DNA from 2 places in the Paenibacillus vortex V453 genome. Region 1 is predicted to be linked to the other one. Evidence: predicted binding sites of a transcription regulator. Region 1 holds the regulator's gene; the other holds the start of a gene.
What was found. Region 1 encodes LexA, which represses DNA repair genes until DNA is damaged. Its sites were predicted from a motif close to CGAACATATGTTCG; they were not measured.
Positions count from the first base shown of each region.

Region 2: a site for LexA is predicted at 4,806-4,819, ahead of PVOR_RS25645 (SPL family radical SAM protein). Genes of this name have one in related genera too.

Region 1 is NZ_ADHJ01000020.1:224,294-231,709, forward strand. It holds gene PVOR_RS12895 (methionine gamma-lyase family protein) at 1-57, shown strand, start outside; gene PVOR_RS12900 (MerR family transcriptional regulator) at 140-550, shown strand; gene glnA (type I glutamate--ammonia ligase) at 614-1,942, shown strand; gene PVOR_RS12910 (hypothetical protein) at 2,089-2,505, shown strand; gene PVOR_RS12915 (RNA polymerase sigma factor) at 2,644-3,183, shown strand; gene PVOR_RS12920 (hypothetical protein) at 3,176-3,994, shown strand; gene lexA (transcriptional repressor LexA) at 4,068-4,694, opposite strand; gene PVOR_RS12930 (LysM peptidoglycan-binding domain-containing protein) at 4,869-5,240, shown strand; gene PVOR_RS12935 (DUF896 domain-containing protein) at 5,440-5,646, shown strand; gene PVOR_RS12940 (hypothetical protein) at 5,807-6,331, shown strand; gene PVOR_RS12945 (HAD family hydrolase) at 6,374-7,165, shown strand.
Region 2 is NZ_ADHJ01000049.1:15,696-23,111, forward strand. It holds gene PVOR_RS25620 (H-type small acid-soluble spore protein) at 1-63, opposite strand, end outside; gene PVOR_RS25625 (hypothetical protein) at 67-354, opposite strand; gene ku (non-homologous end joining protein Ku) at 913-1,842, shown strand; gene PVOR_RS25635 (ATP-dependent DNA ligase) at 1,848-2,753, shown strand; gene ligD (non-homologous end-joining DNA ligase) at 2,759-3,676, shown strand; gene PVOR_RS25645 (SPL family radical SAM protein) at 3,659-4,747, opposite strand; gene PVOR_RS25650 (YitT family protein) at 4,970-5,887, opposite strand; gene cls (cardiolipin synthase) at 6,055-7,416, opposite strand, start outside.

The DNA.
Region 1 (7,416 bases):
GTTAAATATGGGGTACTTATGGCCCTTCAAAGTATGAAAGATCGTAAACTATTGTGAGTTATCCTTACATGCGGTTGACGTAGCTGATCAGGAAATGTACAATAGGATCAGAATAGACCACTTGGAAGGTTGATGAGATATGGGTGATGAGATTCGGAGGAATATGGCGTTATTTCCGATAGGCATCGTTATGAAGCTTACGGATCTGTCTGCCAGACAGATACGCTATTATGAGCAGCATAATTTAATTGTCCCTGCCCGCACATCGGGCAACCAACGCCTGTTTTCCTTCAATGATGTGGAGCGACTGCTAGAGATTAAGGCTTTGATTGAGAAAGGTGTTAACATCGCTGGCATTAAGCAAGTTATGAACCCTGTCACAAAAGAGTCTGAAGAGGCTACCGTCATTACTCCTGATACGGAGAACAGACGCCGTGAGATGTCAGAGTCGCAGCTGCGTCGTTTGCTGAAGCAGGAATTGATTACCGCTAAAAGACCGGGTCAGGTTTCATTGATTCAAGGGGAATTATCCCGGTTTTTTAATAAATAAGGATTGCCATGCTGTAATTCTTCATTCACATTACTAGTTTTTATTTAAAAAGGAGAGGATAAAGTGAGTTATACCAGAGAGGACATTCTACGCATTGCACAAGAAGAAAATGTTCGATTTATCCGCTTGCAATTTACAGATTTGCTTGGAACGATCAAAAACGTTGAAATTCCTGTAAGCCAGCTGCCAAAAGCACTTGATAATAAAATGATGTTTGATGGTTCTTCCATCGAAGGTTATGTACGTATTGAAGAATCCGATATGTATCTGTATCCGGACCTCGATACTTTTATGATTTTCCCATGGGTATCCGAGGATCGTGTTGCGCGTTTGATCTGCGATATCTATATGCCTGACGGCACTCCATTTGCCGGAGATCCGCGCGGTATTCTGAAGAGAGCTTTGGAAGAAGCCGAAGAGATGGGTTTCACTTCCATGAATGTAGGTCCAGAACCGGAATTCTTCCTGTTCAAGACTGATGAAAAAGGCAACCCAACCATGGAGCTCAATGACCAAGGCGGATACTTTGACCTGGCACCAACGGACCTTGGCGAGAATTGCCGCCGCGATATCGTGTTGACTCTGGAAGAGATGGGTTTTGAGATCGAAGCATCTCACCATGAGGTGGCTCCTGGCCAACACGAAATTGACTTTAAATATGCGAGTGCTATCAAAGCAGCCGATCAGATCCAAACCTTCAAATTGGTAGTTAAGACGATTGCTCGTCAGCATGGTCTGATTGCTACCTTTATGCCGAAACCACTCTTTGGCGTGAACGGCTCTGGTATGCACTGCAACCAATCGCTCTTCAAAGGCAACGAGAACGCGTTTGTTGATGAGAGTGATGAGCTTGGCTTGAGCGTAACCGCTCGTAACTACATGGCGGGTATTCTTAAGCATGCACGCGCATTTGCTGCGATTACGAACCCTACGGTTAACTCGTACAAGCGTCTCGTGCCTGGTTACGAAGCACCCTGCTACGTAGCGTGGTCTGCAAGCAACCGCAGCCCGATGATCCGCATTCCTGCATCCCGTGGCCTCAGCACACGTATCGAAGTGCGTAACCCGGATCCAGCAGCTAACCCATACCTCGCTCTTGCTGTAATGCTAAAAGCAGGTTTGGATGGCGTTAAACGCGAATTGTCCCTCCCGGCTCCAATTGACCGTAACATCTATGTGATGACGGAAGAAGAGCGCATCGAGGAAGGTATCCCAAGCTTGCCGGCAAACCTGAAGGAAGCGCTCAACGAATTGATTCGCAGCGAAGTTATTTCCGACGCACTCGGCGATCATGCGCTGGCGCATTTCTATGAGCTGAAGGAAATCGAATGGGACATGTATAGAACACAAGTTCACCAATGGGAACGCGATCAGTACATTACGATGTATTAATAGAGGAATCCCCGCTGCTATATGGCAGTGGGGATTTTTTTGTTTAAGTCGGTGTAGGTGTGGCAGCGCCGACTTGTCATTCCAACTACGCTTGATTACAATAACATTACCCGAAATCAAAGGAATAACCGTAGAGGAGATTATAAATGGCCGTACTTAGGGACCTCCATGAAGAGGGAACTCGGGTTGAATTCCGTTTTATATCACGAATACCTGGTGAGAATGAAGGATGCCAGATCCATTTCAAGTTTTTTAAAGCGGATCATTTAATTTATGATTTGAATTTTGGTTGGACCAACCTGACGATTCGAAATTATATTAGAGTTACGACAGAATTTCCTCTTGATAGGCTTAATTCATTTAGTCTTAATGGTTTATTTATGTCTTTTGAAAAACATTTATATCAATTGGATTGGAAAGAAACAGATACGGCAGGAAGTTATCAATTGGGTTTTTACGGATCTGAGCAGGATTTTAATCTTACTGCTGATATAGAATCCGTAAGAAGATTTGGTTCTGAATTTAAATTGGATTGGGACCAGGCTCCTTTAACGACTGAGTAACATAATCTTTAGAAACCAGATAACATTAACCGGGAATGAAGGGGATCTACTCCATGTGGGGGAAGATGCCTTTTTTATTTATCAAAATTAGGGAACTTTTACTCGCTTCAATGACTCTAATTAGATGAGGTGAATCGGTTGGAGCTTGAATACGTAACACAAATGTCGAAGATGGATACACAAACCTTGAATGAAATGATGAACCAGTATGGAAATGATATATGGAATTACGCCTATTTTTTGACCAAGCAACATGCTCTTGCTGATGACATTGCCCAAGAGGTTTTTATTAAGGCCTATTATGGAATACATACGTTTCGTGGGCAGTCGGCGTTAAAGACATGGCTGCTTACGATTACAAGACATACGGCGTTCCGGCATAAACAGGCTTTTTTCTTGCGGAAAGTGACCTTGCAGGACAAGCCGCGTCTGGATGCGCAGAGCCGGTCAGCTGAAGCGGAATATATGGAAAGTCAGTATACGGATGAGATATGGAGGATGATTATGAGTCTGCCAAGAAAGTTCAGGGAGGTGCTGGTTCTAGATCTTTACTACGAAATGCCGATCACTCAGATAGCGGAGCTTCTAAACGTAGCCACTGGTACGGTTAAATCCAGGCTGTATCGGGCGAGAAAAAAAGTGCAGAACATGTTAAAGGAGAATTCTGGTTATGAATGAGGAAAAGCCTGATTGGTACGAGCGAGCGCAACAAGGTCCTTTTCAAAATGAACCATTTACCGCCGAGATGAAAAATAAGGTACAGGTGTCATTGACCCAAGGTAGCCATAGATCAAAGCGTCGTCCATATTTACGTGTTGGTATGACTGGCGTGCTATTGTTTGTCATTCTACTGCTATTGATTCAGTTTCCTTGGGGGGAACGTACGGTACAACAGCATACGGCAGGGGGGGGACCATCCCCATCTGTGACGGAGACGATTCGCGCAGAAGGTACAACGGATGAAGGAACGTTACAGGTAGTTGCCGTCGATAAGGAAGAGATAACGGAATTAGGAGCTCCCAGCTGTTTCGGACTCGAAACGGATCTGTCGTTTAAAGGGGATTACAAAGTGAAGTACACGGCAGAGGGGACTTCGGAGGATGTGGTTGTCCTTGAGGATCTCACCTTCATACAACCAACTTCCGCTTCTCTTCAGATGATTCGATTGCCTTTTCAGGAAGCGGATGTGTTCATACTCGCCCCGCAATATAAGGACTGTCACGGAATACAAATCTATGCATTTGCGGTGGAGCATGGGAGTGGTAAGGCGGTGCAGCTGCAATTTGAGGAGGAGTTTTCTAGAGCCAGCACGTCCTATTACAGACCGGGCACTACACCTACGGTGAAAGATAATAAGCTTGTTCTGAAGTCCACGGAGGGTCCAGGCGGGGAAGGCTCGCCTGAATATAATATGGCTGAGAGAATGTATCAATTAGATCTTAGGCAAAATGCCATGGTGATGGTCTTGCGCAAGGACCGGAAATCTTAAGGATTAAATAACGTAGCACAAGAGGTTACCATCCAACTAAGGAAGGTAACCTCTTGTTCATTGATATATGAAGTTAGTGTACATCCCTAAAGAGACCGATGACTTTACCGAGAATGGTTACATGATTCAGGCGCAGGGGCTCGTAAGTAGGATTCTCCGGCTGCAAGCGAACGTGGTCCTTCTCTTTGTAGAAGGTCTTTACGGTTGCTTCGTCTTCCTCTGTCATCGCTACTACAATGTCCCCATTGTCTGCAGTTTGCTGCTGGCGAACAATGACATAGTCACCGCTATGTATGCCAGCTTCAATCATGCTGTCACCAACAACAGATAACATGAATACCTTATCGTCGCCTACATAATGCTGAGGGAGAGGGAAGTAATCCTCGATGTTCTCCATGGCGGTAATAGGTACGCCTGCAGTGACTTTACCGACAACAGGCACTCTGGCAATGGTGTGGGTAAACAGATTAGCGCTATCGGATTCTTCTTGGCCAAGCAGTTCGATCGCTCTTGGCTTCGTAGGGTCACGGCGGATCAGGCCTTTCTTCTCCAATCGGTCTAGATGCCCATGGACCGTTGAACTGGAAGCTAGTCCTACAGCCTCGCCGATTTCCCGGACAGAAGGCGGGTAACCCTTGCTACGAACTTCGTTGCGGATAAACTCTAAGATCGCCAGCTGGCGGCTGGATATTTTCGACATGCCGTATCAACCCCATTTAGTAACGTTTGGGAAAATTATAACATAGAACTTCCGTTCGTACAAACATAAGTTCTAAAAAAGATAGAACAAATGTTCTTTTAGGTATTGTATCAAACAAATGTTCGTGTTATTATGAATTCATAAGAGAACACTTGTTTGGGAGATGATGATTCCATGTTGAAATACAGTACATACCGTAGTATTTATGAGAACGTTCCTGTGCGAACGGAGAAGTCTTCGGTGACTTGGGTCTATCAATTAAAAACCAGAATGACTTCCATCCCCTTAATTAAACTTCTATTCATTCTGCTGATTGTTGCATCCTTTTGGACGGGGGCCTATTCCGTTTTTGCCGGGGGAATGGAGAAGCCGACAGGTGAGAAGTTGGTCATTGTTCAATCCGGCGATAGTTTATGGCGTATCGCTTCCCTTCATAAACCAGCTGATATGGATACGCGCGTATATATTGATAGTATTAGAAGAACGAACGGTTTGAAAGGTCCTGACATACAGGCAGGAGAGGTGTTATCATTACCGGTGTGGTAATGTAATGAGAAATCCATTCTAACGCATATTGTGTATTTCTAATTACTAATACTCTATTGTTAATGATGGGGAGAACCCATTCATACTGATCATACATTCATATTTATTCTTAATGAGAGTTTGCAAGGGTGCGGTTTCCTTGACAAGCTCTTTTTCACATGTTTAAGTTATAAATGATATTGGAATTGGAGGAGAAGGCATGGATATTGATACTTTGGTGGAACGCATTAATGTATTAGCAAGAAAACAGAAGAGTGAAGGGTTGACCGAAGAAGAGCAGAAGGAACGGGCTGAGCTTCGGGAAATATACCTTAACAATATTCGTAGTAACTTTAGACAACAGCTTGAATCGATTGAATGGGTAGATGAAAATGAAGAAAAAGGCGGCCCGCGATTAAAGCAGTAGTCTATGAAAACTGTCTCATGATCTGATCAGAGGATTAATGGGCAGATAGAAGGATAGAATTATAACATTTGGGATGCCGGTTCATTTGTAGAGAATTGAACACGGTTTCCCAAATTTATATGGTTTAAATCATATTGAAATTGAGTCCAGGGGGAACCATATGTCACGATCATGGGAAAGAAAAGTCAACAAGAATATGTCACAACTCAACAAGCAGCGTAAGAAGCAAGGGCTGTCCTCGTACCAAGGTTCCACCATCTCCGATAAGAGTGATGTGTTTAAAGGACGTAAATACGTTCTGCCGTTAGTGCTCGTTGCGCTTGCCGGGCTGTACGCCCTTCTGGGCACTGCAACGTCTGGGGCAACAGGAGGAAGCAATGATGTGTTGAACTGGGTGGGTGTCAGTTTGTATATTCTATTGGCGCTTATGATTTTCTTGCGTAAGCCTTATTTGAAGATAGAGCGTGCCTCTGTATCCACGATGAAATTCAACCGGGAACGCCGTTTGGCTGTATCTGACATCGAGAAAATCAAAATTGCTTCGGGTTCCGTGGTTATCCAGGGCAAAGGGAAAGCGGGCAATTGGGTGTTCTCACGCATGATGAATCTTTATGATACCAAAGCGATGGGCGAGAGGCTGGAGGAGTTTGCCAAAACTCATCAAATTCCAGTGGAGCATGACTAATCGACAGAGCAGATAACAGTCAATATGGGGAGTGGGAGAGAAATGCCGATAGCTGCAGTGTTATTTGATTTGGATGATACGTTATTGTGGGACGAACGAAGTGTGGAAGAGGCTTTCGAAGTGACAAGCCAAGCGGGGGCAGCGGAAACCGGCGTCAATGCAGCTGAACTGCTGTCTGCGGTCAGGGAGGAAGCAAGAGCGTTATATGAATCGTATGATACGTTTGCTTTTACTAAAATGATCGGAATTAATCCGTTTGAAGGCTTGTGGGCGAATTTTACGGCTGGAGCACAGCCGGAATTCAGGAAACTTCAGGAACTTGCACCCGTTTACCGCAAAGAGTCGTGGCGCCGGGGACTTATTCGCGTGGGTGTGGATAATGAGTCGTTGGCTGAGAAGCTGGCTGAACGATTTGCTTCAGAACGTCGAACAAGACCCTATGTATATGAAGAGACCTTTGAAATTCTGAAGGAATTGCAGGGCAACGTGAAATTACTGCTTCTTACGAACGGAAGTCCTGATCTGCAACAGGAGAAGCTGGATGGCGTCCCGGAGCTGGTCCCATATTTCGATCATATTATCATTTCCGGCGATTTCGGCAAGGGTAAGCCAGATGTCTCCATATTCAAGCATGCACTTGATCTGTTAGGTGTGGAGGCCGATCAAGCTGTTATGGTCGGGGATAAACTGACAACGGATATTAAGGGCGGCAATGCGGCTGGGCTCCACACCGTATGGATCAATCGGGTCGATCGTCCCCATGATCCGGGTATACAGCCGAAGTTTGAAATCAAGCATTTATCCGAACTGCACGGCATTTTGAGGAATTTGTAAATTACAAGTATATTAATATCCATCGATACGTTATCGTACATAGAAACAGTCCTGAAGCAGATTATGCGATCCGGGGCTGTTTTTTGTTGGTCCTGTCGCCTGAGGTTTGTTGTGATTACCGCCTGTGATAAACGTCACACAATTGTAAGCTGTATGAGATAGAAAAAAAAGGTTAATACGATATAATGGATAGTAAGCTTACGCAGATTGGCATTGACCATTACGTGGATGAACCATACATAGCATTATAT
Region 2 (7,416 bases), on a different contig from region 1:
TTCCAGGTTGACCTTATGCGTATCCTTCGAGTTAAAAATTTCCACTGCGCGTTGTACATCCATTCGTTAATCCCCCTTCTCCGTCTCTCTTGGCGACTCGTCCACGACCTCCATTGTATCGGTCGTCGAAGGACCAATCAGCCCGTTGTCCAGCGTGACATTGCCTCCGCCAAGACCTTCGTTGATCATCCGGTCAATATCGAACATTGTAGATTCCCGAGATAGCTCGCTCTCCTCCGAGGTCAGGCTGTTCCAATCCACCGTTTCACCGTTGACCGGCTGCGCAGCGGAATGATCAGAAGCCCGGTCCTTCTGTATCTCTTCTGACGTATTGGTTTCATTAGGCTCCATCATGATGAAGATTACCTCCTTATGCGGGCAGAGTTCATCGTCAATATGCCTCAAAACAGTTCTAATTATGCAATCCGGGGCTATAACTCATACTAGAGTCTTTTTTTGGGCACACTAATAGAGGTAATTCAAAAAGTCATCTTTTGATCACGAAGCAGCACATGAAGCTTAATCGACATCGAACTTTGAATTCAGACGGGCCTTCCGGTGCTCACGTAGGTTTTGCCTACGCTCCGCTCCTCAGTCCCTCCCTTCATCCAACCTTCTCGGTGCTGAAAACCTGACTTTTTGAAACACACATTTAGAGGTAATTCAAAAAGTCATCTTTTGATCACGAAGCAGCACATGAAGCTTAATCGACATCGAATTTTGAATTCAGACGGGCCTTCTGGTGCTCACGTAGGTTTTGCCTACGCTCCGCTCCTCAGTCCCTACCTTCATCCAACCTTCTCGGTGCTGAAAACCTGACTTTTTGAAACACACCATTTATAGTCGGCGTAAATAGCGTTTACTACACGGTCATACTCAAACATATTAGAATTTGATAGGAGGTTTCATAGAATGCATACGGTATGGAAGGGCGCTATCAGCTTTGGTCTGGTGCATGTGCCTGTCAAGATGTTCTCGGCTACAGAAGACAAGGATATTTCTATGCGTTACATTCACAAGGAATGCGGCAGCCCGCTCTCTTACATTCGTAAATGCCCTGTATGTGAAGAGGAAGTGGCCTGGGAGGAGATTACGAAGGGGTACGAGTATGAGAAGGGCAAGTTCGTGCTCTTTGAAAAAGAGGAGCTGGATCAGCTCGCGGAACAGAACAGTAAAAACATTACCATTCTGGACTTTGTGGATTTGACCGAAATCGACCCGATTTACTTTCAAAAAACCTACTACCTCTCGCCGGACCAAGCCGGCGCCAATGCCTATCGGCTGCTGCTGGAAGCGATGAAGCAGTCTGGCAAGATCGGCATCGCCAAAATCGCCATCCGCTCGAAGAGCAGCCTTGCCGCGATTCGGGTGCTGGACGAATGTCTTTCGATTGAGACCATATTCTATCCCGATGAAATCCGCCCGATATCCCAAGTACCGAACTTGCCTGAGAAAACCGAGGTCAATTCCAAGGAGCTGGATATGGCCAAACTGCTGATTGATCAGCTATCGACTCCCTTCGATCCTGAGAAATATACCGATGATTATCGAGAGCGTCTGCTGGATCTTATCAACAGCAAAGTATCCGGCGAAGAGATCAAGATAGCTCCTGCCCGTCAGGAGACCAATGTCGTCGATCTGATGGCTGCCCTTCAGGCCAGCATCGAAGCTGTGAAGCCGATCGGAACGGACCCCGGCACGAAACCGAAACCGCGTAAGTCCACCCGGAAAACCGCGGCCAAGGAGCCTGCCGCCAAGGTCAGCGGCGGTGAAGCGGATACGGATGCACCGAAGCCGAAGCGCCGGAGCACTAAATCCAAGAAATCCGATTCTGATTCCTGATCGGCATGGGACAGCTGCAGAATATGCTGCCTAAGGAGCCAATGGCCCCAATCTCGACGGAACAGATCACCACGGGTGAGGAGTGGGGATACCAATTGAAATGGGACGGCGTGCGAATTCTGGCCGGAGTAGACCCTAGCGGCGTATCTCTGTACTCCCGTAAGCTGTTGGATAAAACCTCCCTGTATCCCGAAGTCGTTCAGGCATTATCCGGGCTGAATGAACGGCGTCTTCTCCTGGATGGTGAGGTTGTCTACTTTCATCCGGAATTAGGTCGACCCGTGTTCCAGAAGGTTCTCCAGCGGGAGCGATCGCGTGCCATCAGCACGCACGCTCCTCTGTTCACGTATGTCTTGTTCGACATTCTGGTGGACGGCGATCAGGACCTGCGCAAGCTTCCTTATCTTGAACGCCATCACCGGCTGAAGGAAGCCGTTTCCGCCACGCCGGGTCTTCTGATCGCAGATCTGTTTCTTGAGGGCGAGCATTTATGGAATTGGGCCGAGGAACGAGGCTGGGAAGGCATTGTAATGAAGCGCCTCAGCTCTCCATATCGCGAAGGCAAGAAGCATCGGGATTGGTACAAAAAGAAAATTGCCGTTAACATGAAAGCCACGGCTGTTGGACTCATCATGAGGGAGGGCCGCGTAGCCAGCCTGGTTATTGCCGATGACGAGGGCAGCTATATCGGCAGAGCATCCCTCGGGCTTAATGAACAGACCAAAAAAAAGCTGCTGCAGTATGCGGAAAGCCACCAGGCTGGGGCCGCTTGGCACGCACTCCATAATGACCTGAAAAAAGAACAGCTTGCCTGGCTCAGTCAGCCGCTGACGGTGCAGGTTACATTTCTCGAGTGGAGTCAGGACGGCATGATGCGCCATCCCAAACTTGTCTCGATTGAGGGGGTGTAAGCAGCATGGCCCGTACCGTCAAAGGAACCTTGAACATTGAAGGTCAGGAGATTCAAATTACCAATCCGGACAAACCGCTGTGGCCGGAGGTCGGCATTACCAAGGCCATGTATTTGCAAAAACTCGCAGCGATATCGCCTTTCCTGCTTCGATATTGCCAGGGAAGGCTGCTGACTACCATCCGATACCCGCATGGGGTGCAAGGCGAATCGTTCTATCAGAAAAATGCGCCGGAGCCGCTGCCTCCTTTTGTGCACACCTATGTGCATGAGAACATTAATTATGTGCTGCTGAATGGATTGCCCGAGCTGCTCTGGCTCGGGAATCTGGCTGCACTTGAGTTTCATCCGTCGCTGCATTTGGCAGGCAGCGATCAGCCCTGCGAATGGATGATTGATCTGGATCCGACCCTGCCAGAGGAACCCCGGATCATGGAGGCAACTGCAATCGTTGGCAATGTGCTGAACTCCTTGGGGCTGAACTCTGTGCCAAAAACCTCCGGCGCAACCGGGGTTCAGATCATCGTCCCGATTCCGGCAGGCGTAACTTTTGATGAGCTTCGCGCAGTCGGTCAATTCGTAGGCCAATATGTGACGGAGAAATTCCCTAAGCTGTTCACCATCGAGCGGCTTATGAAAAATCGCGGGGATAAAATCTATTTCGATTATCTACAGCACTATAGCGGAAGAACCCTTGCTGCTCCTTATACACCTCGGGCGCGCAAGCTTGCGACCGTCTCTACCCCGCTGACCTGGGAAGAGGTCCATCGGGATGTTTCGCCTACAGAATTCCACCTGCTGAACATTGTAGAGCGTCTGCAAGAAAAGGGGGATCTGCTGCAAGCATTGCCTCCGCAACCGATCGAAAATGTCATCCGTCACCTGACATCCCAAGGAAAGAACGCGTCAAAAAGGAAAGGCTAGCTGCTCAATATCCGGCATCAGTTCCTCCCGGGAAACTGGCACAGCCGGTTGGGGCAGCTTTTTCGGCTTTGGTGATCCAGCCATGTCTGGCTGTGGCAGATGAAGATTATGACCCCCTTCGTCCGATATTTCGAATGGTTGAGAGAAGCCCGAATTCGTCCCATTCGCACCCGTGATGGCAGCAGGCTCCCGCTTGCTCTGACCGCTCAGATCATATTCGCTGAGCAGTCGGGCCGCCATCGACTTAAAAGCATGAACGTAGTGTTCTTCTGCATAGGCGCCTTGCCTATATAATTCGCGATAAGACTGAACCACATCGGGGAACTGGTGTTTAAGCGTCTCGATATACCATTTCTTCACATCGCGAGACAGCCTCAGCAATGAGATCATGGCAAAAGAAATGCCCCTCTCCTTCGACTGGGACAAAAGCTCCTTCAACTCTGATTCATCATCCGTCAGAAAAGGCAGCACGGGTGCAACAAACAGTCCTGTCGTTATGCCGGCTGCCGATAAAGCGCGCATCGCTTCAAGCCTGCCCCCTGGGTGCGGTGATGCAGGCTCCAGCTTTCGGATGATGTCCCCGTTCAGCGTATTCAAACTGATGTTGACCGACACATTCTCCATCCGGGTCAAAATGTCCATGTCCCTCAGCACGAGTGGAGAGCGCGTTGTAATGCTGGTAGAGATACGGTATTTGGCGAGCAGCTTCAAGCATTCCCGCGTGATTCCCTCTTTGCCCTCGATCGGCTGATACGGGTCCGTTGCCGTACCGATCGTAACCTGTCCAATGGATGTGCGCATCGCTTCAATATCATGATCAAACTTCCTCGCCGCGCTCAATAGCTGCTTCTCCAGTGCTTCGGCCGCATTTGCCTTCATAAAGATATGATGCTGGAATTCGTCCTCTGCCCCCATGCCGATAAACGATTGAAAAGCACGGGCATAACAAAAACTGCACCCATGTCCGCAGCCACGATACGGATTAATGGACCAATCGAAGGGCATCCTCTCTTCTTTCACCCTGTTTAATGTTTGTTTAGTGGTTATGCGTTCGTATTGCGTATGAGCCATTCCTCTTCCTCCCCTCGGATACTGCCATGATAAAGGTTGGGTATACCCTTAATTTTAACAAACATATGTTCCTATTATAAGTGGAACTTACTGGATTTACAAATAAAACTCCAGTTCACATCGTCAATAAAAAAACGTTAACTGAATTCTCATACTCGCTAAATAAAAAAAGTTCCACCCGCTGTTAAACAACACGGGTGAAACCTATATATCGGTATCATATTAATGGATTGCCTTCTTCTTAAAGCGACCGCCCTTCACATCATGGATGTTGCCGATGGCAACAAAGGCTTGGGAGTCCCAGTCTTCCACAATGGATTTCAGCTTCGCTTCCTCCAGGCGGGTAATGACAACAAAAATGACCTTCTTGCTATCGCCCGAGTAAGCACCCTCTCCATCCAGATAGGTAACGCCGCGTCCCAAACGCTGGGTCAATGCATCACCAATCTCCTTATGCTTGTCACTGATAATCCAAACCGATTTGGATTGATCAATACCTTCAATCGTAATATCAATCAGTTTAAACGCCAGGTAATAAGCAATGAGTGAATACATGGCATGATCCCATCCGAAAACAAAACCTGCACTGCCCAGAATAAACACATTGATGAACATCACGATTTCACCGACAGAGAACGGTGACTTCTTGTTGATCAGGATAGCCACGATTTCCGTTCCATCCAGGGAGCCACCGGATCGGATAACTAAGCCAACCCCAATACCGAGGAGAACGCCACCGAACACGGCAGCAAGCAGCGGATCGATCGTAAGCGGGTCGACTGGATGAAGGAAATAAGTGCCAATGGACATGACCAATACGGCGTATAGCGTGGATAGAGCGAACGTTTTTCCGATCTGTTTATATCCTATAAACAAAAACGGAAGGTTGAACAAGGTCAAGAATATCCCCAGCGGAATTTCTGTGATATGAGAAACCATAATGGATACCCCGGTAATTCCTCCGTCAATAATCTTGTTCGGCACCAGAAATATTTCGAGCCCTATTGCCATCAATACCGCACCGAAAGTTAAGAACACCAGACGGCGGAGAATCTTCAAAGTTGCTGAGCCTGCTTTGGGATTCTCCGGCTTCTGCTGCTCCGCTTTCACTTGTGCAAGAATCTTCACATCACTTGACATAAATCTCCCCCGTTCAACTTATGGAAACTAAGTTAATATATATTTATAAGTGGAACTTATATAAATATTCTATCATATAAATAAAAGCTGGACATCCAAATTTCAAAGTTCTTCCTCCTTTTTACTTGCTTTCTATTAAATATGACATTCGATGTAATATATTACAGTTATAGAAGTGGCGACAGCATGCGGCATAATATTTCCGCTGCTTTCTGCCATCTTCCCCGCTGCCGAAATGCCTCCGCATCAATAGGGCGGCTCTGTCTCAGGTCCTCCCTGAAGTCCGATACCAAGCGCTCTATGGGCTGCTGATCAAACAGCACGGCAGTCAGCTCAAAATTACAGAAGAAACTCCGCATATCCATATTTGCCGTACCTACCGAGCCCAGAAGCTCGTCTACGATCAATACCTTGGCATGAATAAAGCCTTTTTCATACTCATAGAAGGTAACTCCCGCTGCCAGCAGCTCTTCCACGTAAGACAAGCTTGCCATCTTGACCAGACGGGAATCGGCACGATCCGGAATAATGATCCGTACATCAACGCCGCTCACCGCAGCCGTCTTCAGCGCTTCATATATCCCCTCATCTGGAATGAAATACGGGGTTGTGATCCATATCCGTTCTTTGGCTACAGAAATCGCCCCAAAACACATCTCCTGGATGGCATTCCAGTTCATATCCGGTCCACTGCTCAGGATCTGGACTTGCTCATTTCCGGTGCATTCATGCTCCGGATACAGGCCAAAATCAGAAATGCGCTCGCCGGAGGCAAGCTTCCAATCGTGCAGAAATACATTTTGCAGAAAATAGACCGCGTCCCCTTTGACCTCCAGATGCGTATCCCGCCAAAAACCCATTTTCGGGTACTCGCCCAGATAGTCATCCCCGACGTTGATCCCGCCAAGAAACCCGACCGTTCCATCCACAACAACGATTTTGCGGTGATTCCGGTAATTGATTCTGCGGCTGAACATCGAAACCATGGCAGGCAGAAAGAAATAGAACTCCACCCCCGATTCTTTGAACCGTTGAATGAACGTTCTCTTAAGCTTATAACTTCCCAATCCGTCGCAAACCAGACGTACCTTAACGCCTTCTTTTGCCTTGCGAATCATTACATCCTGAAACCGGGTACCGATCCGGTCGTGGCGAAAGATATAGAACTCCACATGAATGTGTTCCTTGGCCTGTTCCATGGCATTCAGCATCGCATCGTATGTCTCTTCCCCATCCGTCAGCACCCGGCTCTGATTACAGCCTGTGATGGGACTCTCCGACAGATGATTGAGCAGATTAAACAAACGGTCATTGTGATGAAATCCGGGATTATTCATATCCTCTTTACGCTTAACAACGGCGGCTCGATCCCACAGATGCCCTCTGATTTCCTGGAATAGCCTGGAGCCCCGCTTACGAATCTTCAACCGCTTCTGATAATCCTGCGCCACAAAGAAATAGAGTACGAAGCCGATCAAGGGGAGGCAAAATAAAATAAACAGCCATGCCACAGCCTTGGACGGGTTTCG